Regions from separate parts of the Prochlorococcus sp. MIT 1300 genome, predicted to be linked through region 3. Evidence: predicted binding sites of a transcription regulator. Region 3 holds the regulator's gene; each other region holds the start of a gene.

Region 1 (10,726 bases), 770 kb from region 3:
TGCTAATCCTGAGTTGTTTTGGTTAAGGTACTTACTTGCTTGTCGAAGATATGACAAGGAAAGGTCAATACCTAAAATCTCTATTTTAGGAAGTGCTCCGCGGATTTGATTGAGTGTTCTTCCTGTTCCTGTTGCTACATCTAAGACTCTTAAACTACCTTGGGATCTTTTACTGAAACGGTTAAGTCCTCGTTTTAGAGGAGCCAAAACTCTTCTGCGCATTGAGTCAGCAGTTCCATTGAAAAGAATTTCGACTTGTATGTCATATAACTCTGCTGAGTGATCACTTAAGTATCCATCTGTTTGGTGGTGGAAATTTTGCAAGTAGTAATTTGGATACATCTCTGCTTCGATTTGTATTGGGATTTCTCTTACTTTTCTTGCTTTTCTTCGTTTCCATGTTGATGGAAGGTCAAGCCATACAAGTGGATAGGTTTTTGCCCAATCAAGCCAGGGAGCATCAAATAGTAGTGATTTGGGATAGATCCCTTCTTCTGCTTCCAACCAATCTCGTTTTTCTAGTTCTGCCATAGAGCGTCTTAGCTCTATTAAAAGTTCTTTCGTGATTGGCTTTGTTTTCGGAATAGCTCCTGGAGCCATTACTTCCATAAGCTTTGTACTCAGCTCCTTGTGAGCCAGGCCTGCAAGGCTTTTACCTTGTTGAAGGGTTTGATAGGCAAGCTTGGTTAGGTTGTTAGGCGTTGCAATTTGCCTAATTGGGGTTGGTACCATTTCTGCGAATGAAAGGCGAATAATTCTGGATGAATCCAGAATTAAGTCAATTTCTGGAGAATGTTAGCGGTACAATTTACATGGTGATATTTCAAAACGTTGGAGGATTGATCTAAAAATTAGCTTTTGGCGCAGTTTCTTTTCTTTTTAAATGATTAACACTTATACATCTTGTTTAATTAAACCTCTGTTGTTTTTAGGTTGCCTTTGAAAATTAGCCCCTCAAAATATTAATTTACTGAATAAACAAAAACGCTCGTCTTATAAAGACGAGCGTTTTTGTTTATTCAGTGGCAAGGTGAATTAACGAAAATTTTCTAGGCATCGTAATACATTACAAACTCGTGAGGGTGAGGTCTTTGCCTTAATTGCTGAACCTCTTCGTACTTGATGTCTATCCAATTATTTATAAAGTCCTCGCTAAATACGCCGCCTTCAGTTAAGTATTTATTGTCTTTTTTTAATGCATTTAGAGCATCATTTAATGAGGACGGTACGGTGTCAATATTTGCAAGTTCATTTGCTGGTAGCTCAAATAAATCAACATCTACACCATCACCAGGATCAATCTGATTTTTAATTCCATCAATTCCTGCCATCATCATTGCGCTAAAGGCGATGTAGGGATTGGCCATTGCATCTCCTGGCCTGAACTCAAATCTTTTGGCTTTAGGGCTTGGTCCGGTAAGTGGAATTCGAACAGCTGCAGATCTGTTCCCTTGTGAATAGACAAGGTTTACGGGTGCTTCAAAGCCTGGGACTAGTCTCTTGTAGCTATTGGTAGTTGGGTTAGTAAAGGCAAGGAATGAAGGAGCATGTTTAAGAATCCCCCCTATGTACCATCTCGCAGTTTGTGAAAGGTTCGCATAAGTACCTTCACCAAAGAAAAGAGGTTGACCACTTTTCCATAGACTTTGGTGAACATGCATGCCGGTGCCATTGTCATTGAAGACTGGTTTAGGCATGAAAGTAGCAGTTTTTCCATATTTCCTTGCGACATTTCTCACTACATACTTGTAGGTCATTACATTATCTGCTGCATTAATTAGCTCAGCGAACTTCATCCCTAGTTCATGTTGTCCTGCGCCTGCAACTTCGTGGTGATGTTTTTCAATTGGGATTCCCAGTTGCCCCATTAGAAGCAACATCTCTGATCTAATATCTTGTGCAGTATCATTTGGGGCAACTGGGAAATATCCTTCCTTTGTCTGGATTTTGTAAGCAAGATTTCCACCTTCTTCTACTCGGCCTGTATTCCATGGTGCTTCAATTGTGTCAACACTGTAAAAGCAACCTCCTTCGCTGGAGTTGTATCGCACATCATCAAAAATAAAGAACTCAGGCTCTGCTCCAAAGAAGGCCGTATCTGCAAGCCCGGTGCTTGTGAGATAAGCAAGGGCTTTTTGAGCTAAGGCCCTTGGACATCTTGAATAAGGCTCTCCACTTCGAGGTTCTTGTATAGAACAAATCAGGCTTAGGGTTTTATGTCTGTAAAAAGGATCTATCCAGGCAGTGTTTGAATCGGGGACCATTGCCATATCTGACTCGTTTATAGCCTTCCATCCACGAATGGATGAGCCATCAAAAGCAAGTCCAGTTTTGAATGATTCTTCCTCAACCATGTCTGAGGTGACTGTCAGGTGCTGCCACTTTCCATGTAAATCAGTGAATTTCAGGTCTATAAGCTCAATTCCCTCGTCTTTGATCTGGCGGAGAACTTCTTGAGGAGATTTGCCCATGACGAAAAATACAGCTGCAATTGGAAATAGATTCCGACGCTAAAGAGCGGTAGCTTGCGACTTTGTATCAACGAGTACTTTTTTTAGGACTACTCCTACTTCTTTCTGAGTCTTAAAGTTTTTTTATGAACCTTTGCTTAGCTCTACCGTACGCCTGGGCGCCGTTTACCTGTTATTGGAAGGGTTTTCGGGGCTAACTGATCAACAATGGTTGATATGAGGATTGGCTGTTTTGATTGCCTTTTAAAACAATTTTTTTTATTCCCATTGCAATCCTTCAACGAAATTGCCTTTGTGAATCCACGCCTGTCTAGGCTCATTGCCAATTAACTTGCTCAGGGCCTTGGCGACGACCAAATTCATCCCCCCTGTTGATCAAAGCCATCACAAGGTTTTTGCACCAATTAAATCTCCAGACCGTCTTCTGTTAGGGCCTGGTCCTTCTAATGCTCATCCCGATGTGCTGAAGGCGATGGCTTTGCCGCCTATTGGACACCTTGATCCGTTTTACATTTCATTAATGGGTGAGGTGCAGGGATTGTTGCGTTATGCGTGGCAGACCGACAACCGACTCACTCTCCCCATGAGTGGTACAGGGAGCTCGGCAATGGAGGCTACCCTCGCTAATACAGTCGAACCAGGAGATACTGTCTTAGTAGCAATTAAGGGCTATTTCGGTCATCGATTGGTTGATATGGCAGAGAGATATAGGGCTAATGTTCAAGTTCTTCAGAAGTGTTGGGGTGAGGCCTTTTCTCTAGAGGAATTAGAAAAAGGCCTTAAAGATCATAGGCCTGCCATCTTGGCAATGGTTCATGCGGAGACCTCAACAGGTGTATGCCAGCCAATGGAAGGGATTGGAGATCTTTGTAGAAAGTACGATTGCTTGTTGCTTTTGGACACTGTTACCTCCCTGGGAGGAGTTCCTCTTTTCTTAGACGAGTGGAAGATTGACCTTGCATATAGCTGCAGTCAGAAGGGTTTGAGTTGTCCCCCAGGATTAGGTCCTTTTACAATGAGTTCAAGGGCTGAGGAGAAACTACAAAGGCGCAAGGGGAAGGTTCCAAATTGGTATTTAGATGTTTCTCTTTTAAACAAATATTGGGGAAGTGATCGTGTCTATCATCACACCGCCCCAGTGAATATGAACTTTGGAATTAGAGAAGCACTTCGACTTTTAGCCGAAGAGGGCTTGGAAAATTCTTGGAAACGACATAACGATAATGCTCAGCAACTATGGGAGGGTCTAGAGGATTTAGGACTTGAACTACATGTTCCTGAAGAGCTGAGATTGCCAACATTGACAACGGTACGAATTCCTAATGGTATAGATGGGAAGGCATTTGCCCTTCACCTTTTAAACAAATATGGAATTGAAATTGGAGGTGGTTTAGGTGAATTAGCAGGGAAGGTATGGAGAATTGGACTTATGGGATACAACTCACGTTCAGAAAATGTCGAACGAGTGCTTAAGGTATTTGAGTCAGAGTTGCCTAATTTTCGCGAGGGTGTTTCCTTTGCCGCTTGAACCAACTTTGTAATTGAGTCTTTGCTTGATCTTCCATTACGCCACCAATTACGACCATGTGATGGTGAGCACTTTTGTGTTTAGCCAGATCAATTGTGCTTCCTAGGCCGCCTCTTTTCGGGTCAGATGTTCCAAAGATCACTTGCCCCATTCTCGCTTGAACTAAAGCACCTGCACACATTGGGCAGGGTTCCAGTGTGACGATGAGAGTGCAATCGTTAAATCTCCAATCCTCTCTGATCCATGAGGCTTGACGAAGAGCTATCAACTCAGCGTGACCAAGAGGGTTTTGTGTTAGCTCTCTATTGTTACTTCCATGCCCAATACAGCGTCCATAATGATCGAGAATCACGGCGGTAACAGGGATTTCCCCTGTTACCCCTAATTGGTGAGCTCTCTTAAGTAGTACAGCCATCCAGTGCTGACGATGCTTGGTACTTAGTTCAATGGGATGCGCCAATGCTTTCTTTGGGTGGCATGCCTTAACGGAGAAGGCCATTAAGAGGGAGAATAAAACTTGATTTGTTTTTTATCTTGGCTGGCACTCCCCAAATCAAGCCAGCTAATACATTGGCTTACTTCGCATCTCCAGAGAAATTTGATCCTGAATTACAGAGATTTTTGGAGGATGCAAGTTCGAAGCTATGTACTTGGCTGGGAGAAGCTACTAGGCGGGGACCTCTACCAGCACTTAGTGACCTGCCAGACGTAGCTCCGAAAAAGTCTGGCCTTTCATGGGATCTTTTGCTGGATGATTTTCAGCAGATAATGGATGGGGCATATCAACCTTCCCATCCAGGGGCAATAGCCCATTTAGACCCTCCTCCTTTAACTGCATCAATAGTTGCTGACTTGATTTGTGCTGGCCTTAATAACAACCTTTTGGCGGAAGAGTTGTCTCCAGGCTTAACCAAATTAGAAAGAGAGGTTTGCCGTTGGTTTGCTGATCAGCTTGGTTTACCCCCATCAGCTGGTGGCGTGGCTGCAAGTGGTGGCACTTTAAGTAACTTGATGGCCCTGGTTTTGGCTCGCAATGCTGCGAACTTAGGAACAGATTCAAATGCTGTTGTTCTTGCGAGTCAGGATGCTCATGTCTCATTAGCTAAAGCGATTCGTGTTATGGGCCTAGGTGTTGAATCTCTAGAGCTTGTTTCGACTAATGCTGATGGGAAAATGTCCATTGAGGCTCTGGAGACGCATATTGCTTTACTGAAAAAACAAGGTAGAAATTGTTTTGCCATTGTTGCCACAGCTGGAACCACTGTCCGTGGGGCAATTGATCCTCTTGAGCAAATAGCTGCCATTGCTTTCAGAGAAAATATTTGGCTTCACATTGATGGAGCTATAGGTGGTGCTTTTGCACTTTCATCTTCAACAAAATCTTTGGTTCATGGAATCGGATTGGCTGATTCGGTGACTTTGAACCCGCAAAAAGTGTTAGGTATTACAAAAACTTCTTCACTATTATTGGTTGCCCAGAAGGAAAACCTTTGCACTACTTTTGCAACTGGTCTTCCTTATATAGAGCCTGCTTGGGGGGATGCACATGGTGGTGAAATGGGATTGCAGGGTAGTAGGTCAGCAGAAATTTTAAAACTTTGGATAGGACTTAAACAACTTGGAGAGGATGGTATAAAACAATTGCTTGAAGGTGCTATCGATCGTCGCGTTTACTTAGAGGAGAGAATAGATTTATCTTGTTTTAATTTGGTTAGTGGGCCCTTACATTTAGTTGCATTCAGCCCAAGTAACTTTGATGAGCATCAATCTTCACAATGGTCGTTTTCTACTAGACAAACTTTGTTAGATAACGATCTAATGCTTTCTAGACCGGTCTATAGAAATCGTCATTATTTAAAGGCAGTGCTTGGTAATCCTCATACACAGATCACTCATTTGGATGAGTTGGCTAAAACAATAAATAAATCTCTTAGCGGGTTTAGTATATGAATACAATGCCATCGCGTGGACGACTCGTTGCAATTGTTACTGGGGCTTTTTCAATTGCAATAGCTGTTGTTTATTTGCTATTAATTACCTTTCTTGATTCTCGAGGTCAAATGTTACCTCCTCCTCCCGAGGCCTTGGGCGAGGAGGTAGCTGTCTCAGACTTTTCTGTTGAAGGGGATCAACAACCTCCCTTAAGGCTGTCGCAATAAAGTTTTCTAAAGATGAACCACGACGATTTAAGTCATAGTGATGTTGAACAACTTCTTGAATGCCTCCATCCCCCCAATCTTGATCTTGTTGGAAATAAGTGATGAAGCTTGCACCTGCAACTCGAGTAAGCCAAGCAGCCACAATCCCCTGAATAGCTCTTCCTAACAACAAGCTTGGAAGATTTAAACTTAAGGATGCGCCAATAATAGAGACTCCTCCTTTTACAACTCCAAGGGTTGCAAGGGTTCTGCCGACTGATATAGCAAGCTCTTGAGCTCTGCTTCGGGTTAAATTAATTCCATATATAGCAGCTATTTCCATCACCATTTGAGCATTGACTGCTGCTGCACCTAGTAGGTCAACTCCTGGCAATGGTGTTGCAGTGACAATCCCTCCGCTAATCCAGCTATAACGATCGATCGCCCTTTTGGCAGTTTTTTGTCTTTGTTTGTCCAGTAATCGTCGGCCAGCTTCTCCAAGGGTTTTACATTGCAAAAGTAGGTTGTCGGCTAATAACTCTTCTCCATCTTCATGGAGAACCTTGGCAAGACGTTGTAAAAGTGATCTGATCTCTGGGATGGGCTGTAAAGGCTTTTCACCTGGACGAGGTATCGATTGTGGTGCAGCACTGCAAGGAATAACATCTTCTGGATCGAGTAGTTTTTTGCTGTGACCTCTAAGTAGTTTAATTAGACGCCGCTCTTCTTCTTCGCCTCGTAAATCACATTTATTTAGAACAAGCAGTAGACGCTTGCCCATGGTTGTAAGGCTGTTTATTGCTTCCAGTTCAGAGGACCTTATGTCACCATCTACCACAACTATCATTAGGTCTGCTTGAGCAGCTTTTTTCTTTGCTTCTTTTTCTCGGCTTTTGCCATCTTTACCTGACTCAAGTATTCCTGGGGTGTCGATCAGTTGAAGACCTCTAGTAAAACCCTTTAATCTAAGTCTGTATGTTGCACTTTCGGTGGTTGATCCCATCGCGGCACCTACCTCGCCAACGATTTCATTTAGTAATGCTCGAATAAGAGATGTTTTCCCACTAGAGCCAGTGCCAAATACAACAACAACTAAATCACCTCGATCAAGCTCTTTTCCAACACGCTCTCGCTCCTGTTGAAGACTCTCCCTCGCGATATCATCTTGCAGCTTCTCGAGTAATTTATCGATTCCAATTAAACTCTGTCTCGCTGCCTGTTGTCTGGTTCGAGGTGAGAATTTCGGCTGTTGATCAGTTTGCCTTAATTGCTTACTTTTTTTTTGTATGGATTCCCAAAGTGGTGATCCATATTGTAAAATAGAAATTACAATAATTGCTGCTAATAGTAATAGTAATGGGCCTATTATCCAACCAGGTAATAGATAACTAAGGTCCCAAAGTATGCTCCGGAAAACTTGGAGTAATGTTGATAGAACTATAATAGCCGTGAAGGCTATAAGCATCCAAACTAGTAGACCTTTGCGTTGCATCATTTTATTGGAGACATTCTTTCTTTGTTGGGTTTAGAGCATGTCACAAACATGAGATGATGCCTTGGAGCTTTTTCAATGGACTTGCCCTTTGTTTCTGCGTTTTATTACGTCAACTGCGAAGCACAATAGGGCAATATTGATTGCTATGTCGGCCACATTGAATATTGGGAACTCTATTGGCCTTAGTTCAATAAAGTCGATTACATGCCCAAGCCTCCAACGGTCGAAACCATTACCAATAGTTCCGCCTAAAAGAAAGGCTAAGGACAGTCCTTGCCAGGTATTAACTGGAGCATGATTCCATATCCAGACGATTAAACCTATGCCGACTAAAAGGCTTAGTAAGCCAAGAAAAAAGGTTGAATTAGAAAAAAGACTAAAGGCTGCACCTGTATTTCTTACTATTTGTAGTTGTAATAGCCATGGCAAAAGAGGCTTTGTAATTCCAGGAGAAAGGGCTTGGGTGGCCCACTCTTTGCTTAACTGATCAAGCAAGATTATAAGAAAGCTAATTAAAAGTAATTGCTCACGCTTAAGGAATTTTTTGTTCATTTGATTAATAGAAGCTTTCTTAGAGGTATTGCGATTAGGCCAACACATGCACAAAGGCTTAGTTGGGCCGGCAGAGGTGCAAGGGTGTAGGTGAAAAGTAATTCGGGGAGAGGGTTAGACCATCTAATCATTAAAGAGCCAAATATTAAATTCAAGACTCCACAAGCTTGAAGGGCCATCAGGCCAGCAACCGCCGAAAGGGTCAGGCGAGGTAAATTGTTCATCCCAGCCTGGTTGGCTAGCCGACCTGTTAACCAAGCGGCTGGAATGAAACCAACTAAGAATCCAAAGCCAGGGGTAAATAAATAATCTAGCGTTCCACCTCCATGAAATACTGGTAATTGGAATAAGCCAATTGTTATATAAGCCACTGAAGCTATTACTCCGGCATTGGGACCACAAACTAATGCGGTTAATAACAAAGCAGGAACTTGCCAAGTGCTTGGAAGACTCAGGACTTTCGTTGAGAAGTCTTCGCCTGGTATTAATAACCCTGAAGGCATGAGAGTCCCTACAAGGATCATCATTAGCCCGGCTACCGAACTGGTTAAGGTGACAAGGGGACGCAAATAGGGAAAGTTCCATCTTGACCCATCCTGGTGTAATTAAGTATTCCTTGCAGCGGCCTTATGGAATTCAACATTGGAGATCAAGTCACTCTTGTCGGACCACAGAGGTATCTAAAGACGGCAGATGCAATGCCTGTACTTCGTCCACCTGATCTTGTTTCTGTAACTGATATAGGTGAAATTGTTGAATTGCGGGCTAATGGAAATGCCGCTGTGCGTTTTAGGAGAGGTGTCTTCCTGATTGCTTTGGAACAGCTTGCCCTTGAAGGGGCAAACGATAGGACGAATGATTCCTCTGGGCAGCAGGCCTAGAAGATCTAGATCATTGTGCTCCAATAATTAGAAAGCGTTTCAAGAGTCTTGGGAGGTCCACAGAGACTTAGAAATGGTTTTTGAAGATACTTTTTTGCTGCGTTTTGAAGGTCTGTTGTTTCCAATTGTTCTATAGCTTTTAAAGTTTGAGCATCAAAGTCATTAGATAGGCCCAATAACTTCAATTGGGCCATTCGTTCGGCTCTTTGTGCGCATGTTTGATTGCTGTGGGCTAATTGGCCTCTGAATTTAGAACGGCTCAGTTCTAAATTCTGTTCATTGATCTTATTAGAGGTTAAGTTCCACCATATTTCACTTAAAAGTTTTAATGATAGAAGAGCTTTGTCTTCACTTGTTGAAGCGTGTATTACGAAAGGAGCTGGACCATGTCTTATAGGGTGATGGACTCCTACATCATAGGCCACACCGTGATCTTCTCTTAAACATTTAAACAATACACTGGACATGCCTGAGCCAATATAACAATCAAGGAGTCTTAATGGAAGATCCTCTTTAGTTCCATGTGGAACTGTGGGTTGTCCCATAAGAATAAAAACTTGTTCTGTTTCTTCTGGGTGAAGGGAGATTCTTGGTTGATTTTCTACAGTTAAATTAAAAAGTGAATTATTTAAAGAAATTGTTTTTAGCTCGTTTTTTTTCATTATATTTGGCCAACTTGGAAAAGGATCAAGGCTTTTTACTTGATTGGCAAAATCTTCATTTAATGATCCTGATAAAGTAAGGACTGATGAAGTCAATTGAAGTTCATTGGCTAGTGGCTTAAGTTGCTTGCGCTTTAGCTTGCTTAACTCTTCTTTAAACCCCAAAGGATCATGACCATAGGGAGCATTCCCATATGCATTACAACGCCAACCATCGAAAGCAATTTGAAATGGGTTTTCTTTTTGTCGATGTAGGGCTTGAAGACTAAGTTCTCTTTCGAGTTTGATTTGATCCGTCTCTAAATGTGGTTCTATAACCATCCAACCAAGAAGAGGCAGAAGTCGTTTTGCATCACTTTTTGCACATTTGAGGCTAATCAATATTCCGTCTTCATTTATGTCGCACCTCAGTCCTGCGCCGCAGCCTTCTACTAAGTCAGCTAACGCAATGTTGTCATAAGGTCCACAACCTCTGCTTAACAGTGATCCTAGTAATTGATGGGCACCTCTTTGGTTAAAAGGATCAGCACTACTGCCTCCTCTAAGTAAGAGCTTTGCTGCAATGATTCCAGGAGTTTTCCTTGGGTCTAGCAATATTTTGAGAGTGCTCATGGCTTTTCTTTTGTCGGCCTTGCAATGAGAATGAAACCCATCTCAGGTTGAAGTAACGGAAAAATTCTTTTTTGCAAAGCCTCTCCAGACCATTCATTGATTTGTTTAAGGGGCTCTAACAAAGCTTGATGGCGATTCCAAAGAGATTGATTTCCAGAAATTGCAGCAACTTGGCTAGGTGCCTCTAGGTTGAAGCAGAGCCCATTTCTTACTAGTTGGGTGGCTCTTAGCAATTCTTTCTCTTCAAGAGATGATTCGAGGGCTTTTTTAAGAATAAGTGTAATCTCCTTCTCAAGTTCTTCCAAATGGTTCTCCATTAAGCATGCTTCAAGTACAACAAGGCTGCCTTGCTCTAAAACAGTTATATCCATGTCTATCGATTCAACT
Region 2 (10,726 bases), 180 kb from region 3:
TTTCTTAGGGCGACCACTTGCATCCCCAAGATCACCTTCGAACTTGAGTGAATGGAGGAGTCCACCAGCACCAAGTACTCCGGAGAAAATTAGATGCAAAACCCCTATGACTGTGCATGCATAAAGATCAGTAATTACACCTCCTTCAATTCCTCCAATACCCAGAGAGGCTAAATGAGGTAAACAAATTAAACCCTGAGTTCCCATTGGCAAAGAAGGGTCATATCTAGCCAACTCAAAGAGGGTGAATGATCCAGCCCAGAACATCATCAATCCAGCATGGGCTGCATGCGCGGCGATGAACTTGCCTGAGCGGTTAGTCACCCCAGAATTTCCCGCATACCAATCATAGGTAACGTTTGGGTTTCCGTAGGTCTGCACGAGGAAGACAGATATATAGGACTATATGAACTTATTAATAAACTGACTCAAGCTTGATGTTCACTTTACATGGTTTATTAGGGTTGTGAATTATGCAAACCTAGTATATATCATTGATCACACCATAATGTTTTTAGCCCTACTATCGTCTTTAGGTCTAAAAAATATGCGAAATTTGTACTAATAGAATGTGATAAATTTCACAAAGGGTTTATTAAAGGTAAAACAGGATTAGCAAAATTATATTTCTAGGAAGATGATGTGTATTGGACTTTTAACTGGTTACCACTATGAGCCGATACCAAATCGATCTATATCTGATTGTTCTTCTTCACTTCTTCATTGGAATTCCTCTGGCAATATCTATTATTAGAGCAAGAAGTATGGCTAAAAAGGGCATTGCACCCCCCCCTGCTGGTCTTAAGAGCTGGTAATTTATTTGCAAGCTTGGGGGCGTGATCCCTACAAAGGTAAGTTAGCTGAGCAGCCAATTGCACCATTGATGTTCTAAAAACCTTTCTTAAAGCCATTCAAATACCAATAGATAAACATCTTGGTATCAATTCAAACAGGTATCAGTAAATCCTGAACTTCTAAATAATTACTTTCTGTATTAGGAAGTGATAGTTATTTTTTTTTAAATGCCTGTAGGAATTTATTTCGCCACAACCACTGGTAAAACCGAAGACGTAGCAGAACGACTACATGAACTTCTCGAAACATCCAATCCACCCAAAGACCTCGCCGATCTTTCAAGCCTAGATGAGTTTGAAGGTCTTGATGGAATTATTTGTGGCATACCGACCTGGAATACTGGAGCAGATTGTGAGCGATCAGGTACAGCCTGGGACGAAATGCTTGAAACAATCGGAAGTATGAAGTTGGCAGGAAAGAAGGTCGCTATTTTTGGATTGGGAGACTCCTCTACTTATACAGAAAATTTTTGTGATGCAATGGAGGAGTTACATAGTTACTTCGTAAAAGCTGGAGCTAAAATGGTTGGGTATGTTCGCAAAGATAGCTATACATTTGATGACTCCAAAAGTCTTCTGGGAGAAAGCTTTTGTGGCTTACCACTAGATGAAGATAGTGAATCAGATTTAACTGACTCTCGACTTCAAAGCTGGGCACAAGAGCTAAAGCATGAAATGCCTGAATTAAATTAGATTTCAAGTCAATGGGAACATAGCATTCATTCTACTTAAAGAGGTAAGTGCTTAAAGGAAAGGCTAAAGAGACTTACCTCTTTAAATAGATCAACTAAAACTGTATTTTTTGAATCACTAAATCTGATCATAATTACAAAATATTATTTTAAGATCGACTATAAATGATGAAATAAAATAAATTAATTAATTTCAAATGGAGATCGTACGCAGCGCACGGCCCTACAACAGCATGCCAGAACAAAATATGGAACGGCCAATAAGCATCGAACTTAATGGAATATTAGCAAGGGCCTACAAGCAGAAAAACTTATATAAATCGACCAAAACGCTTACAATGACTTAGATTTAACTATTCATTTTTTCTGCAGAGATCAAGCTCTCTTTTGACTAGCTGATCAGCCTAATGGAACCAGTCTATTGATCATTTTGGTATTGAAAAATGTATAAGACAAGACACAAATTAGCTATAAATTTTACATAAATAATTAGCCAGATAAAGCATAATAAACAAGGAACGCATAATTAAGTCTCCTTCCCAACAAAAGGAAAGAGACTTTTTTTTTGCCACAAAATAAGTCCTCTAATCAAAATAGCTAGCATTGGGCACATCGCAAAATGAAGTATGGCCTTAATCCATCTGAGTCGGCAACCAAGATAAGGGTCATCTATGAGGAAGGCTTTTCAAACGAATCTTTTGTTACTTGAAACTCTTAGTATTTTTAATAACACATTAAAAAAGCCCTCTATATAGAGGGCTTTATAGAGGGCTTTTTTTATCTTTGATACTGCTGACCTCGATAAGTCAAGACAGCATGCTGTCTTTGTCCAGCATCTTTTTGCTGTTGATACTTTTGACCGCGATAGGTAAGAGTCATTTGGTTCTCCGAGTTAGCTCAAGTCCCCGTTCCTTGGCTTGAATCGAACTGCGCCCCACTATGTAGCAGGGTGAACGTTTTGTAGCGATTGCTACCAAAAATAATTATCTGCTGTAAATGCTCATTTGGCAAGACCCAATGTTCGATCTACTATCAAAATATGAAATCAATGATTAATGTCGACCAGTAAACGTGAAGAGGTTTGCTCTCATTTGCGCTATATCCGTCAAGAGCTAAGAGATATGGATCAAATGCTGAGAGAGGACCGCCTACTCCCAGAGGTCTCTGAGCTCAAGGAGATCTATGCTGCCCTCGAAGCTCTACATGAGCTCGTTTCAGGCAAAACCAAGAAGAAGCCAAAGCCTGAGTTTGACGACTAGAGAGAGGTCAAACCAAGAATTTAATCTTTTTCAAGCTGAATTTCAAGCTTCCAAGGGTTAACTCTTTGGGCCTTCAGAGTCAAATCAAAAAACCTTGAACGAAAGAAACAGAAGACTTAAAGAATGGCTCTCTAAGAAATTTTAAATATTCTCCAAATCCTCAAGAAATAAAAAATCAATCTTCTCACTTCTAACTTATACTATCTATCTGTTATCTAAAGTCATAAAGTTTTAGAGATGTGAGATATTAATTTAAGCATTTTTTGATCTCAACTTTAATTAGTTGCCCTTGCACAGTGCTGTAATTAGTCTCCAATTTCTATTTAAATAATTAGTTTCTTTAAAGTTTCTCAGCATTAAAGAGAAAACTGCTTAAGAAACAATATATAAGTCTCTAGCAGTAATCTCCAATCTCCTTCCACTTATTTAAACCACTCTGGAGGTTCTCAATCTCTTGACTAGTTCCTTTTAACTTAATTGCTTTAATTAGCGATTCTGTTGCATCAACGCCATATTGACTTGCAATTTTTTGTTTAGCACATCCAGTCAAGACATCTCCCTCCTTTAAGGCGGTTTCTGCCTCAAGGAGATATTTACTTGCTAACTCCCTCTTTTCGTTCCAAACATTCATGTAACCTTGAAAGGCGTCTTCACTATCCGCAGCCAAAATATCAGGAGAAGCCCCAATATAAAAAAGAAAAAATAGGATGGCCAATAAAACCGATTTCATCCAGGAATCCTACTAGATGCCTAAAGAGGCAAGGGAATACATTAAAGCATATTAGAAAACCAATCAATTCCTATAAAGTCAAATTTAATTCTCATAGAAAATGCTAAAGCTAATAGTACTTTTTTATAATAATTATTATGGTCCATAGAGGCTATAATAGAAAAAATGAAACGAGTCAATGCAAGAGCCTAGCTATTTAATTGCAATTGCATTTATAAAGCAATCTGGCAGATTAGCAATGCCATTGGGTGGAAAATCTTTGCATATAGATATAACAGATACAGATAGTATATTAAATGTAGGGAAGGAAATTACATTGGACCTTCTTTTGAGGGTCCTTCAAAGAAGTGAAAAGAAGGAGTTGGGTCAAGCAGCAGGTAGAAATAGCTTGCTACTTTTAAGGATACCAATGGGAGCCACTCAAGAGCTGTTGCCTAAAATCAAATCTCAATGGCTAGAAACTGGAGACCAAGAAAGATTTTTATCCTCTGCAAGGGATTTCTCAGAGAATATATGGAGTGTTGAATATATAAAATATGAAGGAGTCAAATTTACATCTATATTTGATAAAGAAGTCCAATAAAGTTTATTAGTAAGATTTTCAATTTAACGATTGAGAACCAAATAAACTATTAAAGGAACTATTGATGCAATAACAAGTAGGCCCACCACATAAAATTTTGCCTTGCCAGAATCGGGGTCATTGTCTCTCATTGCATTAAAATTTGGGTCAGTAACTGGTGCTTGCAAGGTAGACGAGCGGTCAACACCACCATTTAATGGATTATTTAATCGAATAGACCTATCAAGAGGTGTTTCAGTAGGAGAAGACTCAGGCGAAATGTCAGGTGCATCTAATTCAACTGCAAATACAGGTGATGCAACAAGTAGCAATGAAAATAAATACGCGACAAAGCTGAACACAGTTCTGGAAAGATCCAAGATTTTTATTTAGTTGTTTCAAGCATTCTGAATGGTCTTTAGCTTTTTGATGAATTTCGTATACATACCATCCTAATTTGAAACGAAAACTCTCGTAGTTGGATCAACCAAAAACAATCTGTCGACCAGATAGGCTTCTAGAGTACTTCCTGCACAATCATAGCTGCAGAATGGCCACTTGATGGTTTAAGGCTATAACTGCTTGTAAGCAAAAGGATCTACTAGAATTAAATGAATAATTCCAAGAAAATGAACTTTCCAAGCCTTAAGGGTCAAATTCTAAAGCTCTATAAATCATCTCCAAGCCTTAACAAGCAGTTAACAAGACTTTACTCCCCATTCAAAGTCTTCCTAATAATCTACTTTAGTAGTCATATCAGTCCAATACTTGATCCAATCCATACCTCATGGGCAATGGCAATGGGAAGCATATTCTTCTCGAGTGCTAACCTACTTACATCTCAAAACTTAAATAATTCCCTAAAGATAAAGGAATGGGATACTGTCGTATTGGTAGCTGTAGTAATAACTCTTTTACCCATTTTGGAGTGGGTAAGCGCATCTATTGGTCTGGCTTTTTGTATAACATCTCTATTCCATTTCCAGCGCAACACTTCAATTCAAAACTAAATGCTTTTATCTAAGAAAATTCGTATTAATCGCTTTGGTAAAAGCAACGATTCAGATGGTCAACTCTAGCAATATTCGCCAACGAACTATCCCCTAAACCAACTAGACCCAGCCAAAATTCTCCGTTATCCTGTAAAACCAATACTGGCTTTATAGTTCCTTGACTAGGGGCATCCTCTAAAGAGTTATAAAGCATTTCGGCAACCAACTCCCCTTTTGGATGGGTTCTTAACCTTTGCAATAAAGAGCTCAATTGTGAAATCGAAACGAAAGTTACCGTTGCGCCATCTGCCACAAGAATCAAACCCTCTAGGGTGTGGACTCTCTTAAGCATTTCCTCGATAGAAGAAAGCAAAGAGGGGACTGGGAAAATCAAAACTCTCCTCCCTTTATATTTTCTTCATAATTCAAATATTTGCTATTGGCATGAGCATTTATACGAGTTAGCAGCTTCGGATTAATTCTTGAGTAAAAGCACTCCCATTTGTCCAAAGGCAAGTTTTAAATGAACGGCTTCTGAGAAACCAACCTCCAAAGCCATTTTTTCCTGTTCCTGTCCATCTGAAAACTCTTTCAAACTTTCTTCCAGGTAGGCATATTGGTCTCTTAAACCAAGGGTGGAGGCAATTGGTACAACGAAATTACGCAAATAAAGTTTTTGAAACTTAGCGGCAAATGAATCGTTCAAAAGCCTATTGAAATCAAGAATTCCAGCTCTTGCTCCAGGCTTAAGAATTCGCTGCATCTCCTTTAAGCCTAATGTCGGATTCGACAAATTCCTAAGTCCATAAGCCATAACTGCTCCATCAAAACAATCAGATGAAAGTCCTGTATTTAGTGCATCTGCTTGCAACCAAGAAATGTTCAAGGAAGGCTTTTTATTCGAACGCTTTTTAGCTAAAGAAAGTTGCTCTGAGGAGCTATCTAAACCTAAGACATGGCCACTTGGTCGAACACGACCAGCCAAAACTAAGGCAAGGTCTCCAGTCCCACAACAAAGGTCTAGCCAACTCTCACCCTGAGTTGGCTTCAACCATCCAAGCAACTGTCTTTTCCAGATTCTATGTAGGCCAAGGCTTAACAGATCATTCAACTTGTCATATGAAGGAGCAATCTCATCAAATAATTGCTCAATTGATTTAGGGTCGCTATTACGCACAATCAGACTAAGAAAAGAAAAACTTTGGGTGTTTTTGATCCATAACTACTTTTAATCCTCTAAGGGCCTTATTGGCAAAGATCTATTCAACAAATCTGTTTTAATTTGCTCAACTGAAAGTATTCCATCATGTAGCAGAGAGGCTAAAAGGGCCGCTGATGCCTTGCCTTTAAAAAAAGCATCTGCAATGTCATCTATGGACCCTGCCCCACCAGAGGCAATGATTGGAACAGGTACTGCCTCAGCAACAGATTTAGTTAAATGCAAGTCATATCCTTTCTGAGTACCATCGCCATCCATTGAAGTCAAAAGAATCTCGCCTGCGCCGAGGTGAGCCACCTCTCTAGCCCAAGCAATGACGTCTAAGCCAGTATTTTCTCTACCACCCTTGACGAAGACATCCCATCCTTCCTTCCCATGGGTTCTTTTTCTGGCATCAATGGCTACCACAATGCATTGACACCCAAAACGATCGGCACCCATCTTTACGAGTGCAGGATTTTTAACTGCAGATGAATTCAAACTAACTTTGTCCGCTCCTGCTCTTAAAAGTTCCGTAATCCCTTCAATTGAACCAATTCCCCCTCCAACAGTAAAAGGAATAGTTACAGCTTCAGCTGTCCTCCTAACAAGCTCGACCAGGGTATCTCTTCCCTCGTGACTAGCTGCAATATCCAAAAAGACCAACTCATCTGCACCAGCAAGGCTGTATCTGCAGGCCAATTCGACTGGATCACCAGCATCTCTCAACCCAACAAAATTGACACCCTTAACAACTCGACCAGCGGCCACATCAAGGCAAGGAATCAATCTAAGTGCGACCATTAGTAAATAAGCAAAGGCGGCTTGTTAGGGTTGCGCCACTTCTAAGCCTTACAGGCCATGCCCCAGACTGCCACTCTGGCCAAAATCGGATCAAAAGTCCGAATTGATCTAGATCGCGTTCGTGATCGCATTTCCAGCTCCCTCACTAAAAAGCTAAAGGAAGATCCCCGAGGAACTGTTCTTTCATACAAAATGACTGACGGCCAAGGTATTGGACTTGTCCTTGAACTTAGCGATGGCACAACTAGCTGGTTCTTTGACACAGAATTAGCACGTAATTGAGACTTCAAAAGTGAGCGACGCACGCCAACTTTTAGGCATCAAAGGTGCCTCTGAAACCTCAAGTACTTGGAAACTGCGCTTGCAGTTAATGAAACCAATTACTTGGATCCCTCTCTTATGGGGGGTAGTTTGTGGCGCAGCCGCCAGTGGCAATTACCAATGGCGGCTGCCTGACGTGATCGCTGCAATTGCCTGCATGATCATGAGTGGCCCACTGCTTGCTGGATACACACAAACTATTAATGACTATTACGACAGGGAAATAGATGCGATCAACGAACCCAATAGGCCTATCCCTTCTGGAGCGATTTCGCTCAATCAAGTAAAACTACAAATTTGGGTTCTTCTTTTAGGAGGTTTGGGAGTTGCCTATCTTTTAGACCTTTGGGCAAACCACAAAACTCCCTCTGTTTTTTTACTAGCGCTAGGGGGATCTTTTGTTAGTTATATATATTCCGCACCCCCTTTAAAACTCAAACAAAATGGATGGCTAGGGAACTATGCCCTTGGAGCCAGTTACATCGCCCTGCCATGGTGGGCAGGGCAAGCTCTTTTCGGACAACTTACTTGGGCCACTGCTGCCTTAACTCTGGCTTACAGCTTGGCAGGCTTAGGTATTGCCGTTATCAATGATTTCAAGAGTGTTGAAGGGGACAGGGAGCTAGGTTTGCAATCTTTACCTGTTGCATTTGGGATAAAAAAAGCAAGTTGGATAAGTGCAGGAATGATTGATGTATTTCAACTGGCGATGGTGGTAGTTCTTATTGCAATTGGTCAACACCTTGCATCAGTAATACTAATACTATTAATAATTCCACAAATGACTATGCAAGACATATGGTTACTGAGAGATCCATTGGCATTTGACGTTAAATATCAAGCGAGTGCACAACCATTTTTAATCATGGGAATGCTTGTAACAGCATTAGCTATTGGGCATAGCACTCTTACTCAAATTCTGTGAATCCAGGTAATCGCCGCAACTGGCTTTTACTTACTTTTTCAGCGGCTGCAATCGGGTCCAGTTTCTCACTTATTGAAAACTCATTCAACCGTTTTATAGATAATGCTCTGCCTAATTTAACAACAATCTCTAGTTTTAGGCGACCAGGTACGATAACGATCCTTTCTACTTCTGGAAAGATTATACAAAAACTTGGTCCTGCAACTAGGGAAAAGGTTCCAAATGGTCTTATGCCAAAGCTCTTGGAGCAAGCATTTATTGCGGCAGAAGATAAAAGGTTTTACCACCATAAAGGTGTTGATATATGGGGAATCAGTCGGGCCTTAATAACTAATATTCAAGAAGGAAGAATCAAAGAAGGTGCTAGTACAATTACGCAACAACTAGCTCGTATAGTTTTTCTTAGTCAAGATCAAACATTTACTCGCAAGATTCAAGAAGCGGCTCTTGCATATAAATTGGAACGAGAACTAAGCAAAGAAGAAATAATTGAACAGTACCTTAATAATGTATACCTGGGTTCTGGAGCCTATGGAGTAGCCGATGCCGCTTGGGTTTACTTCTCAAAAAAACCAGTCGAATTGACACTTGCAGAGACTGCTCTAATAGCTGGCCTTGCACCAGCCCCATCATTTTATTCTCCTTTAATAGATCCAAATAAAGCTCTTGAACGACGCTCAGTTGTACTAGATAGAATGCATCAATTAGGTTTTATAAATGATATTCAACGCCATGAAGCAAAAATTTCACCATTAAATATTAGGGAAGCCAGACCAAAATACCTTAAAAGTTCAGCCCCATTCTTTACAAGTTGGGTAGCCAAGAAACTTCCAGAGTTTTTAACCAAAGAGCAACTTGAAATTGGTGGTCTCGAAATCAAAACAAGCCTAAATCTTTCTTGGCAAAAAGTTGCACAGGGAGTAATTGAAAACTTCAGCCCGCGCGAAACAGAAGGCGCCCTAGTTTCAATAACTCCTAAAGATGGACTGATCAGAGCCATGGTCGGAGGCAGAAACTTTAACGCGACACAGTTCAATAGAGCCACTCAAGCCCTCCGTTCACCTGGATCAACTTTTAAATTATTTCCTTACGCTGCTGCAATTCAGGCAGGCTATAAGCCTGAAGATATCTTGATTGACTCACCCCGATGTTGGGGTAAATATTGCCCTAAAAACTTTAACAATAAATATATGGGCAAAGTCTCATTGAGCGAGGCATTTGAGGGTTCACTAAATACAATTGCTGTTCAGCTTTTAGACAATGTAGGCTTTGAAAAAGTCATTAATATAGCCAACAAACTAGGAGTAGGGAAAAACAGAAAGCTTGGCACTTATTACCCTTTAGCAATAGGTGCATATGAACAAACAGTCCTTGAAATGACTGCTGCCTATGCAGCAGTCACTAATCGTGGTCAATACATCAAGCCAACACTTATTGAAGAGATAAGGGGACCAGATAATTCTCTAATTTGGAATTCAAAAATGCAAAAAACCAAAAATATACAAGCAATTAGCACCGATGTCGCCGATACACTAAACTGGATGCTTCAACGATCAGTCAGTATCGGTACAGGCAAAGAAGCTAAACTCAAAGAGCGCCCAGTTGCGGGGAAAACAGGCACCTCTGAAGGAGGTCGAGACCTTTGGTTTATAGGCTCCATACCCCAACTAACAACTGGCATATGGTTTGGTCATGACAACAACAGAAAAACGAAAAGTACTAGCGGTGAGGCAGCTTGGGCATGGAAGGTATATATGAAACAAATAGCAAATGAGTTTCCTATTATCCCCTTCCCATCAAGACCAATTAATTAAAATATTTTTATATTAATAAAATTCTCTTTCTAAAATAGCCACATAAAAGCCATCGCCTTCTCTATCAATACCTGGCCATCTTTGTTCTTCTTTCAACAAATGCAAATCAGGATGAGATTGGACAAGATTTTTAATTTGCTCAAAATTCTCACTAGGATTAATAGTACAAGTTGAATAAACTATCCTTCCTCCATAAGCCAAGAGAGGCAAAACCCCGTTAAGAATTCTATATTGTAAATCAATTAAGTCATCAATATTCTCTGGTTTAATTCGCCACCTTGCGTCTGGATTCCTCGCTAAAGTTCCTAAGCCAGAACAAGGTGCATCTATAAGGATTTTATTGAAAAAGCCATTCCATTCGGGCTTTAAGGTATCTAGAAGGCTTGCATCTGCAACTAAAGGATGAATACTTTTAATACCAAGCCTAGCTGCATTAAAGCTCAATCTTTTTAACCGGTCTTCTGATCTATCTACGGCCCATATCTCACCATTCCCAGACATTAATTCTGCTAAATGAATAGTCTTCCCTCCTGGGGCGGCACAGACATCTAGTATTTTGTCTTCAGTGCTTGGAG
Region 3 (10,726 bases):
ACCAAGTGATGCTGACTTATCTTTGTTGTTGCCCTTCTCAGGCCATACACCTCCAGACGCAGGACTGAATCCCACTGCACCTGAGGTAAGAAGACCAACAAAAAAAACAGAGGGGCGTTTAGCCACCACAAATTTTCTTAGGAAGCTGATGATCCTCCCATGCTTAGTAGGTCCTAAACACCAACAAGTCCCAGTACTAAGTCTGGCGCGCGAAGGCCTCTATTTTCAGAAAGGAGTCCTAGTCCTGTGGAGCTTCTAGATCCTTTCTCGCAGGCGTGCGGGTTGGATCGCTAGCCAAGAAGCCAAAAAGGAAGACTCCGACGAAGAAAAAGACGATCGTGTAAACGGAAATCTTGAGGGCGAGCATGGATACCGACCACGTCTAAGTTAAGTGATCACATCTTATGGGATTTACCAGCCTTAAAGACCTCAGGGGGGGGGGTCAAGCCCAAGTATTGGCGCGTATTGAAATGTTTCTAAGTCACAAAAGTCACTTTTTAATCGAAAAAAGGCTCCGCATAGACATCGATATCCAAAAAAAACTGCCAAATACGCGCCAAAAGTAAAGATTGCGATAATTAAGTACAAATACTTAGCGGGGGGATTCTGGTTGACGGATTCTTTCAAGAATCAATCATCATGCTCATCGAAAGGATCGTCTAAGCGCTTAGACGGAGGCCCAAATGCTGTGTAAATCCCAAAACCAGTAAGTCCAAACAAAGTCACCAACAAAACAATTGCTAATGAGAGGGCAGGGGAAGTGGTTTGCATCAAATCTCTCGACAGAATCAATCTTATAGGGGGCATTACCCATAGAATATCCAAACTGATCCTTCAACTGAGACACGAGCCTCGCCATGGGACAAAAAACAGCAATCGGAAGTCTGCTCAAATCAATAGGCAACTCTGGGCAGGGAAAGGTTGTTCCAGGATGGGGCGCCGTACCAGTTATGGCAGCCATTGGCGTAATGCTGCTTATCTTCCTGGTAATCATGCTCCAGATATATAACCAGTCATTGCTTCTTCAAGGCTTCTCGGTTGACTGGAATGGGGCTGGCTGAGGTTAAAAAATGAATGTTTTTGGCATCGGTCTTCCTGAAATAGCGGTAATCGGTGCCTTAGCTCTCGTAATATTTGGCCCCAAAAGGCTGCCTGAACTAGGACGAAGTCTGGGTAAAACCCTTAAGGGTTTTCAGGCTGCATCCTCGGAATTTGAGCGGGAACTAAACAAAGCCATGGCCGAGCCTGAGGCATTGGATAGTGCGAAAATTCCTGAAAAAACCATCTCAACAAAAGAAAGTCAATCTCCAAAACCCAAAGAGGGATGATTCCTGGAGATATCAAGCTGTTAGTAGGACTTGGGAACCCTGGCTCAAAATACAAAACCACACGCCATAACATAGGATTTATGGCCTTAGAGAGGTTGGCGCAAGAAAATGCCGTTAGCTTCAAAAAGCACACCAGAATTGAAGGACTTCTTGGAGAAATTGGTTTTGGTACTAAGCGTGTTCGGTTATTAATGCCAAACACATACATGAATGAAAGCGGCCGCTCAATCCGCTCAGCCATGAACTGGTTCGATCTCGAGATTGAACAATTACTAGTTTTAGTTGACGATATGGATCTACCTCTTGGCAAACTTAGACTTCGAACCAAGGGAGGATCTGGCGGTCACAATGGTTTAAAAAGTACTATTAGTCATCTTGGAACCGAGAACTTCAACCGCCTAAGAATTGGTATTGGTGCTCCAATTGGAATGCCAGAAGAACGACGAGCAAATACCGTTTCTCATGTTTTAGGAGTATTTTCCAAATCAGAGACCCTCCTAGTTGAGAATACGATTAAACAAGTAATTACAGGAATCAATATTATTCAGGAATATGGTCTCGAAAAAGCAAGTAACCAACTTAACTCCTATCAAGCCACTAAACTTGAAAAATAATAATGAATACTCTCCCAGCCACTGCAGCTTGCCTAAGAGTTAACCGTCAGAATTTTGCAGAGAATTTTATAGATGGAGAAGTCTCTGCGGGAGGGTTTGAATGGAATTTTCATTGGGAATTCAGCCAAGGAGAATTACAAGTAGAGCCCTCTCTTGGCAGAGCACTCATTCAAGATGCTTTGCTTAGATTCCTTATTAAAATGGACTATCAGCTTGAGCCAGGTGAAAATTATTTTTTTACTGTTAGGGCTAAGTTTTAAACTTTTTTGATCCTTTCCAACACAGCTTCTTGCCTAGGTAATTTTCTAAAATAATCAAAGCCGCTACAGCATCTAAATTTTCTTTCGGTAAAACTAATCCTCTTGGCAGAAATCTAGTGAAATCTTGAGGGGGCCAAAGTTCCCAATAACGCTTTCTGGCTTTTAAAGTAGTGTTAAACTCTTCTACAACTTGTAAAGATGCAACGCCAGTTAATTTTTCTTCCCAATAATCACTACTAGTACCATTGCCGAGCAAAATCAAGTCAATATTGAATTGTGATTTCCAAAGGGTTATTAAATCAATAACCGCACCTGCATGAACAACTCTTCCTTCCAAAACCAAACCCTTTTCTGGGCATGAAAGTACAAGACCACATTTGTGTCTACCAGGATCAATAGCTATCAGTTTGCCCATGTACTGCTTTTATCGGGCTTATTGATGTTCTGCTTTATGCGTAAACCTATTTTCACTTGATCTGACGTATCACTACTCTTTAAAGCGAACGACTCTAAAATAATAGTTCCACCTAAGAGACCTACCAATTCCTTGCCCAATTGATTAACTGAACTTGCATCAAATTGAAGTCCTGAGCTAAGAGATCCTCTTCGCCTAACCTCTGCGAAAGTAGAGGCTAGTAAAAGGTTTATCTGCTTTCGTATTACATCAGTGGTTCGATCTCTTGGATTAAGGGTGATCTTTCCCAAAACATCACCTTTTTGTACAACAGCAATGTTTGGTCTTACCTCCGGGATGGCATAAACCCATTTTTCCCCTAGCAAAACATTACCTGCTGAACGAAAATTAACGACCCATGTACCAGACTCACTAATAGTTTCTTTAAGCTTTTGAATTTCCTCTCTAGGCACCCTCAGGATCTGCCTATTTGGTTTTTCACCAGGCAAAACCCGCCTAAAAGCCTCAAGATTTGCCTCCTGAAGCAAACGATCAATTATCCCTTTAGCTTGATTCGGGTTATCTAATCTGAACTTCGCAGTAGCCAATCTTTGTCCGCTACTTAAAACAACAGCACCTCTCCTTAAAGCAATCAAATTACTTTCACGCAACCTCAATTCCTTTTGAGCTGCCTTGATCTTTGCTTGTAGGCCATCTAATTGAAATAAACCAACTCTCAATTGCCTGCTCACAAGCAACATCAAACCTAACGATAAAAAACTAATAAGGCTCCCTGTTAGGACTGTGATTAAAACAGCTGTGCTTCTTGGTCGCAGGTTAAATATGCTTAAACGAGCTTTGCCTACTCGACTGCCAAGCCGATCCCCAAGAGTGGATAAGACCCCTCCAAGGACCAATAAAAGAACAATGAGCAGCCAGCCTGTCACGAAAAACGTCGGGCCAAGTTTTTATTTGATTCAAACAACATGAATGGTAGGAAGGGATCACACCTAATTGAAACGCTTAGCAAGAGCAATTGGGTCTAATACCGTAATTTTCTTACGATCAATTTCTACCAGGCCAGCGCTACGTAAGTCTCCCAAAAGTCTGGTAATTGTGACCCTTGTAGAACCTATGGCCTCTGCTATTGCCTGATGCGAAAGTCTCAAATCAATAGTAATTCCTTGATCCCCAGGGACCCCAAAATCCCTGCAAAGAACCAATAAGAAGCTTACTAAACGTGATGACATATCACGATGAGTAAGTGTTTCTATCATCGTTTCTGTTTGCAAGATTCGACTGGAAAGCCCCTGCAAAAGAAGCAACCCAACGCCAGAGTCATCTTCTATCGCCTGTCGAACAGACACAGCAGGAGCCGTAATCATCTCAACCCTAGTGAATGCAACTGCGTGATAGAAGCGATCAGATCTATGGCCTGTTAAAAGAGAAAGAACCCCAAAAAGACTATTCTCTCTCAATAGGGCAACCGTAATTTCTTCACCAGATTCATAGACCCTTGAGAGTCGGACTGCTCCTCTTCTTATTAGATAAACCCTCTCTGCAGGATCCCCAGGGAAAAAAATAGTTTTAGCTCTTTCAACCATTTCAGTGCTAGCACCTTCGAGGGCACGAATCACATCCACCAATGTTCTGCTATTCCCAGCAGGAGCATTAGCAAGGCTTGGAGAAGAACCTTGAGCCACGGGTTGTGATGCATAGCGGCTAAAACCGCCAGGAGCTACAGCCATATATGCAAGGTAGTTGCAAGGACGCTAAGGAGCAGTGAATTAAAGCCTTGTAGCAATAGTGACTATTTTTAGGCTTAATTGTTTAAAGCCGATTTTTGTGCAACCTGAAGTTCCATTAGTCCCTTCTCAGCCAAATCAAGGAAAGAATTCAATTGCTCTCTAGAAAATGGAGCTCTTTCAGCAGATCCCTGTATCTCCAATAGCTTTCCCTGAGAATCCATCACAACGTTTAGATCAACATCTGCAATTGAATCCTCCTGATAATCAAGATCAAGCATTGCTAAGCCATCTACCAAACCAACTGAAACTGCTGCGACTTGCTCCTTGAGAGGATTTTCTTCTAAAAAACCTTTTTCGACTAATCGGGAAAAGCCACGATCAAGAGCGATCCACGCACCTGTAATGGAGGCCGTCCTGGTCCCGGCGTCTGCTTGGATTACATCACAATCAATTTTTACAGTTTTCTCCCCAAGCAACGACATATCTAGGACTGATCTCAAAGTCCTACCTATAAGTCGTTGAATTTCCTGAGTCCTTCCAGAAAGCTTTATTAATTCTCGTTCTTGCCTAACCGGTGTTGACCCTGGAAGCAAACGATACTCTGCGCTCAACCATCCTTTACCTTGCCCCTTCCTCCAACGGGGCACTCCGTCCTCAATACAAACACTACATAAAACTGCTGTATTGCCGGTGCGAATCACCAATGAGCTCAACGCAAACCCCATTGGATCCCAAGTCACTTCAAAAGGCCTTAGTTGATCGTTAAAGCGACCAGAAGTACGTGATGGGCTAGAACCACTCATGAAAAACCAAAATTTAAAAAGCGTCAGAAACCTAAAGAATTGGTTTTCACACCATAGATAGTGTCAAATACCTTGTGAGTCAGACTAAGGCCGCTAGATTTTAAAAAAGGCATTAGCTCTGCTCCTAATTTTAATGAGTGCAAGCCCGAGTCAACGACCCAGGAAGACATCACCACCGGCCTGTATAGAAAGGCCACCACTTGTTGCTGTTCCTAGCCATCCTGCCCTACATCTAGTTGCGCAAGAGGGACAGCTGCAAGTTCATACCGCACCTTATAGGGGCAGTTTCTCCGTTGTACTTAGTGAAGCTCTTAGGGCTGCTGGATTGGGCAGGCGTGTCATGGTTGCTCAATTCCTAAAAGGTGGGGTACACCAGGGGCCAAATAGATGTATTCGACTATGTGGAAAGCTGGAGTGGCTAAGACCTGACGTATCAAGCTGCCTATCCAAACCGCCTAATGATGATGTACATGCCTCCAAAAATGTTAAGGCGGTTGAAGCAATTTGGAAGATATGCCAATCTCACCTTATTAAAGGAGATTTAGATCAACTAGTTCTAGATGAAGTAGGGCTAGCTATTGCCCTCGGATATCTAAAAGAAAACGAGGTGCTTTCTTCTCTCGAGGCAAAAAAAGGAGGTATGGATGTCATCATCACAGGACCATCTATTCCCTCTCGAGTTATGGCAATTGCCGACCAAGTCACCGAGTTACGTCGTGGTTTCTGATGCTTAAAAACGATCGCTGGATTACCGAACAGGCCGCAGCAGGAATGCTTGAACCATTTCAAGCAGGACTCATAAGGCATTTGAACCCTCAACTGAATGAACAACCAGTTTTAAGCTTTGGTTGCTCTTCATACGGATATGACTTGCGCCTATCTTCTAAAGAATTCCTCATATTTAGGCATGTTCCAGGTACTGTGATGAATCCAAAAAGATTCAACCCTAACAACCTAGAGCCAACATCCTTACACAAAGATCAAGACGGTGAATTTTTCATATTGCCTGCCCATTCATATGGGCTAGGTGTTGCATTAGAAAAAATGAAAGTGCCCGAAAATATTACTGTTATTTGCTTAGGGAAAAGTACATATGCCCGCCTGGGAATCATCGTAAATACAACTCCTGCTGAAGCGAGTTGGGAAGGACATTTAACTCTTGAATTTAGTAATAGTTCTGGAGCAGATTGTAGGATCTATGCCAATGAAGGAATATGCCAGTTACTCTTCTTTGAGGGAGACCCCTGTGAAACTACTTACAGTGACCGCAAAGGGAAGTATCAACATCAACCAGAAAAAGTAACCCTTGCTCGAATCTAAAAAAGTGGCAACTGTAGAACTAATTACCGTAACGCCTGATGCTGAAAAAGCTATGGCTTATATAGCCAGAGTAAGCAACCCAAATAATCAAGAGAATGAAAGCTACTCGGGCTTGTTGAAATACTGTATTAAGCATGAACATTGGAGCGTCTTTGAACAGGCATATATGACCCTTCAGATTCAAACAAATAGGGGTATTGCTGCTCAAATTCTTCGTCATAGATCATTCACATTTCAAGAGTTCTCCCAACGTTATGCTGATAGCACCCAGCTGGGGTACATTCCTATCCCCGAATTAAGAAGGCAAGATTGCAAAAATAGACAAAACTCTATAGACGATTTATCTACAGAAATAAAAAAAAGTTTTGAAGAAAAAATTCAACAACAATTCCAGAATTCTATTGAACTTTACGAGTCAATGCTAAAAGCAGGAGTCGCAAAAGAATGCGCAAGGTTCATTCTGCCTTTAGCTACTCCCACACGAATCTACATGACAGGTTCATGTCGTTCATGGATTCACTATATAAATCTACGTAGTGGCCACGGAACTCAAAAGGAACATTTACAATTAGCGGAAGCTTGCAAAGTTATTTTCTGCGAACAGTTTACTACCGTTGCAGAGGCCCTTGGTTGGCATAGATAACGAGTTTAATAATATCTAATAGCCTTAACTATGCGAGCGAGGGCCAACTTGAACCTCATTAAAAGAACTGTCGTCAAGATTGGCTTCACTACTATTTAAAAATGAACTAACAGAACCAATACCTATTGAAGAAGGGAAGGGTGTATCATTGAAAAGAGAGTCCATTAATAAATAAAGTTCTTCTCTTGAACGTAAACCAACTGATCTACCTTTGAACTTCCCTTTTGCATCAAAAAAGTTTAATTCCGGAATCCCATTGACTTCATATTTATCAAGGAGGTCTTCCCAAATTGGATTATCTACATTGAGCAAAACAAAGTCTATTTTTTTTTCATTTTTTTGTTCCAATTCCAGCATGGTTGGCGCCATCTCTTTGCAAGCCTCACACCAACTCGCATAGAACTCAAAAACCGTTGGGCGACCATTCGCTAGGGCAACCTCAGGGTCAAGGGATCTTCTCGCAAGTTGCTCCAAAGGGCCTGCTGGATTCATCCCCCCTTTTAAAAAGAACAGCAAAGTAGCCATGCCAACTGCTACAAGAGCAAGAAAAATCCGTTGAAACTGACCAAGCGAAGAGGATTGAGGACTAGCTGCCATGATCAAACAAGGTTGATAATTCCTTTAGTTGAACTATTTTCTTTTAGTGTGACACATCTAAAACAGATCAAAAAACCTTTTTTAAAGTGGTTCGAGTCATTTCAAATTGAATAAAAGGTTTTTTCATTGAATTAAAGATCAATTGCATTCCATAAAATTTATTTTTGGACTCCGCACGTAAACAAACCATTCAACTCAATAGAAATTTAGGACGCCATCCTTGAGTCTTTATCCAATGACCTTTAAGCTTCAAGCTAATTTTGAGACCTAAATGGCCCAAGCCGCCATTAAATCAGTAGAAACTCCTTTAACAGCAGTCCCTCTAAGGTTTGGGACAGATGGAATTCGTGGACATGCTGAGTCTTTCCTGAATTCAAAACGTTGTCTCGAAATTGGTTTTTGCATCGGAAAGGTACTGTCAGGTAGCGGACCTGTTCTGATTGGCAGAGATTCCCGTTGTAGCGGTGAAGCTATGAGCTATGCCCTAACGGCTGGGCTTAATGCAGCTGGGAAGGAGGTTTGGGATTTGGGTTTATGCCCAACCCCAACTATTGCAACACTCATAAAAGAGTCAGGAGCTATAGGCGGATTAATGGTATCTGCAAGTCACAACCCACCTGAAGACAATGGAATAAAAGTCTTCGGGCCAAATGGATCAAAGCTTAAAAGCTCAGATCAAAGAATTATAGAAAGTTATTTAGAGGAAGACCTTACAGGCAAAATTTCACAAAAAACGACAAATAATAATTCCAATGTGACTAAACACCCTGAGCTCCTAACGAAATATCAAAGGAAGCTAGAGGCCTCAACAAAAGGACAAAGATTAGATGGTGTTTCAATAGTCCTAGACCTTTGCTGGGGATCAGCTACTGCAATTAGTGCTGAGGTTTTTACAAACTTAGGTGCTCAAGTAACTGTGCTACATGGCCAGCCCGATGGGAAAAGAATTAATGTGAAATGTGGTTCTACTAATCTTCTACCACTCCGAAAAGCTGTCCTTGAAACAAATGCTGAAATGGGCTTTGCGTTCGACGGAGATGCTGATCGAATGCTTGCAATAGATAGTAAAGGACGTGTTATAGATGGCGATCATATACTTTATCTTTGGGGCTCGGCTTTAAGAGAGCAAAATGCTCTCCCAGAACAAAGGCTTATAGCAACAGTTATGTCCAACTTAGGATTTGAAAAAGCTTGGGAAGACAGTGGGGGCCTTTTAGAACGTACAGCGGTTGGTGATCAATATGTGCATACTGCAATGCTCAGCAGCGGTGCTGCATTAGGAGGAGAGCAATCAGGACACATTCTTTCCTCAGAGCATCAATTTGCTGGTGATGGTTTATTTACCGCCATCCAACTTTCAACTCTTTGTAAATCAAAAGGATTAACTCTTACTCAATGGTTAGATCAGAGTTTTACACCATTTCCTCAAAAACTAGTAAATATACATGTTCCAAATAAAAGTATCAGGAGAGGTTGGTCTAATTGTCAGCCTTTAAATGAAGCCATTTTAAATGCTAAGGAAGCAATGGGCAATGAAGGAAGAGTTATAGTTAGGGCAAGCGGAACTCAACCTTTAATTAGGGTAATGGTTGAAGCATCTGATTCAGGGTTAGTTGATTCTTTTTCCTCTAAAATTGCTTGCCTGGCAGAACAACATCTAAATGCAGCCTAAACTTTATTTTAAATAAATTAAAATCAACTTTCCTCTAATTACAATCGCAAACATCCCATTCCTCCTCTAGCAATGACAAGGTGGGAATAGAATTTTTATTTCTTAAAAAGAGGGCCCTATATATAGGGGAACCATTTTGAGAAGCATAAATCTCCCTTTCAGTTGCAATACTCATAGGATTATTTGTCAGCCATGCCTGAGACTCTTCACCAATACGTTCAAAACAATTACTCATCTCAATCAACTTCAACATTGGATCGATTACCGACAACAAATCACTTTGAATAAAAAGCTCCTTACCAGGCGACAAGGCATTTGCAATCGACAGCAATAACTTTGGCTGAAGAACTCTGCGTTTCTTATGCTTTCTCTTAAACCAAGGATCGGGAAATTGAATTGTTACTCTATGAAGTTGTTGTTTTGAAAGGTTATTTAGCCAGGCGTCAAGACTCACATTTGCATTGCAAAAGAGAAACCTAAGGTTAGCTATACCTAGCTGCTCACGTTCACGCTCCGATGACAACACAAGAGGATGGCGAATTTCGACTCCAATATGGTTCCAATCCAGCTGCAAAGGAGCTAGTTCTAGTAAAAACTTTCCTCTTGCAGAGCCAATATCTAAATGCAATGGCATATCATAATCTTCAAACAATTCTTCAGGCCTAGGTATGCTTCGAGGCAGCTGAAAAAAACGGCTTAGAGGGTTGACATGTTGACGCACTAATGAAAATTTTTAGAGGAGTCTTCTATAGAAGAAATATGCCTTAGAAGACCCCAACAAGCTGTATATCCATGAACATGAGTTGCTCCACCAACCGAACCAATCTCCCCATTACAAAATGCACCTGCAATTGGAACTTCTTGAATCAACTCTCTAGCAATTGCAACATCCCCATTCTTAACTCCATATAAGCTCTCCCCTCTACCTAAACATGCCATTAATAATCCAAAAACTGGAGGTTGATCAGTTCTGTCTAAGGCTGCTCTCAAAAGCTGAAAGGCCTCCTGCCGTGAGGCGTCTGCTTCTCGCAGTTGAAACTGCACATTCTGCCCTACTCGCATCTGTTCAGCGACAGCCACAGCTCCGTTATTTGGATCAACACCTATAAGATTCCGAACTAAAAAACCTGCTTGGGCTTTAGGCGAACCAGTCCCCCCTATAACCAAATCTTTACATTCAACTCCAAGGAACAGAGAATGCCTAACGAGGTCTCTTTCTCGCTCTGTCAAATCAGCAAGAACTCTTTGTAGGAAAGCAACAGGACTATCTCTTGATTCCTCATGACTAAGTTCTATCAGAACATTTTTTTGAACCCGTTCAATCGCAAATACTGGACCTATAGGTTT

What was found. The regulator NtcA, encoded in region 3, controls nitrogen genes in cyanobacteria. The targets are predictions, from matches to a motif close to GTANCNNNNGNTAC.
Positions count from the first base shown of each region.
Region 1: the regulator NtcA is predicted to act here: its motif matches at 2,536-2,549, upstream of glnA (type I glutamate--ammonia ligase).
Region 2: the regulator NtcA is predicted to act here: its motif matches at 2,507-2,520, upstream of SOI83_RS09680 (DUF4278 domain-containing protein).

Region 1 is NZ_CP139302.1:107,165-117,890, forward strand. It holds gene SOI83_RS00545 (class I SAM-dependent methyltransferase) at 1-732, opposite strand, end outside; gene glnA (type I glutamate--ammonia ligase) at 1,050-2,471, opposite strand; gene SOI83_RS00555 (alanine--glyoxylate aminotransferase family protein) at 2,815-3,999, shown strand; gene SOI83_RS00560 (nucleoside deaminase) at 3,965-4,498, opposite strand; gene SOI83_RS00565 (pyridoxal phosphate-dependent decarboxylase family protein) at 4,522-5,949, shown strand; gene SOI83_RS00570 (GTP-binding protein) at 6,034-7,632, opposite strand; gene lspA (signal peptidase II) at 7,705-8,184, opposite strand; gene SOI83_RS00580 (biotin transporter BioY) at 8,181-8,753, opposite strand; gene SOI83_RS00585 (NAD(P)H dehydrogenase assembly family protein) at 8,814-9,065, shown strand; gene SOI83_RS00590 (pitrilysin family protein) at 9,071-10,339, opposite strand; gene SOI83_RS00595 (pitrilysin family protein) at 10,336-10,726, opposite strand, start outside.
Region 2 is NZ_CP139302.1:694,481-705,206, forward strand. It holds gene SOI83_RS03695 (chlorophyll a/b binding light-harvesting protein) at 1-381, opposite strand, end outside; gene fldA (flavodoxin FldA) at 1,023-1,547, shown strand; gene SOI83_RS09680 (DUF4278 domain-containing protein) at 2,324-2,425, opposite strand; gene SOI83_RS03705 (hypothetical protein) at 2,602-2,805, shown strand; gene SOI83_RS03710 (hypothetical protein) at 3,200-3,535, opposite strand; gene SOI83_RS03715 (hypothetical protein) at 3,714-4,118, shown strand; gene SOI83_RS03720 (hypothetical protein) at 4,142-4,477, opposite strand; gene SOI83_RS03725 (hypothetical protein) at 4,709-5,107, shown strand; gene SOI83_RS03730 (hypothetical protein) at 5,133-5,441, opposite strand; gene ubiE (bifunctional demethylmenaquinone methyltransferase/2-methoxy-6-polyprenyl-1,4-benzoquinol methylase UbiE) at 5,565-6,266, opposite strand; gene hisF (imidazole glycerol phosphate synthase subunit HisF) at 6,318-7,091, opposite strand; gene SOI83_RS03745 (DUF2862 domain-containing protein) at 7,149-7,373, shown strand; gene chlG (chlorophyll synthase ChlG) at 7,384-8,337, shown strand; gene SOI83_RS03755 (PBP1A family penicillin-binding protein) at 8,334-10,151, shown strand; gene SOI83_RS03760 (16S rRNA (cytosine(967)-C(5))-methyltransferase) at 10,164-10,726, opposite strand, start outside.
Region 3 is NZ_CP139302.1:877,409-888,134, forward strand. It holds gene SOI83_RS04650 (DUF3769 domain-containing protein) at 1-129, opposite strand, end outside; gene SOI83_RS04655 (photosystem II reaction center protein I) at 239-367, opposite strand; gene psbN (photosystem II reaction center protein PsbN) at 631-771, opposite strand; gene psbH (photosystem II reaction center phosphoprotein PsbH) at 858-1,061, shown strand; gene SOI83_RS04670 (TatA/E family twin arginine-targeting protein translocase) at 1,071-1,328, shown strand; gene pth (aminoacyl-tRNA hydrolase) at 1,325-1,942, shown strand; gene SOI83_RS04680 (DUF3146 family protein) at 1,945-2,202, shown strand; gene SOI83_RS04685 (resolvase) at 2,192-2,617, opposite strand; gene SOI83_RS04690 (DUF3084 domain-containing protein) at 2,605-3,543, opposite strand; gene ntcA (global nitrogen regulator NtcA) at 3,607-4,344, opposite strand; gene rph (ribonuclease PH) at 4,419-5,147, opposite strand; gene SOI83_RS04705 (cob(I)yrinic acid a,c-diamide adenosyltransferase) at 5,281-5,874, shown strand; gene dcd (dCTP deaminase) at 5,874-6,467, shown strand; gene thyX (FAD-dependent thymidylate synthase) at 6,472-7,110, shown strand; gene SOI83_RS04720 (thioredoxin domain-containing protein) at 7,135-7,707, opposite strand; gene glmM (phosphoglucosamine mutase) at 7,979-9,379, shown strand; gene trmB (tRNA (guanosine(46)-N7)-methyltransferase TrmB) at 9,414-10,100, opposite strand; gene SOI83_RS04735 (FIST N-terminal domain-containing protein) at 10,100-10,726, opposite strand, start outside.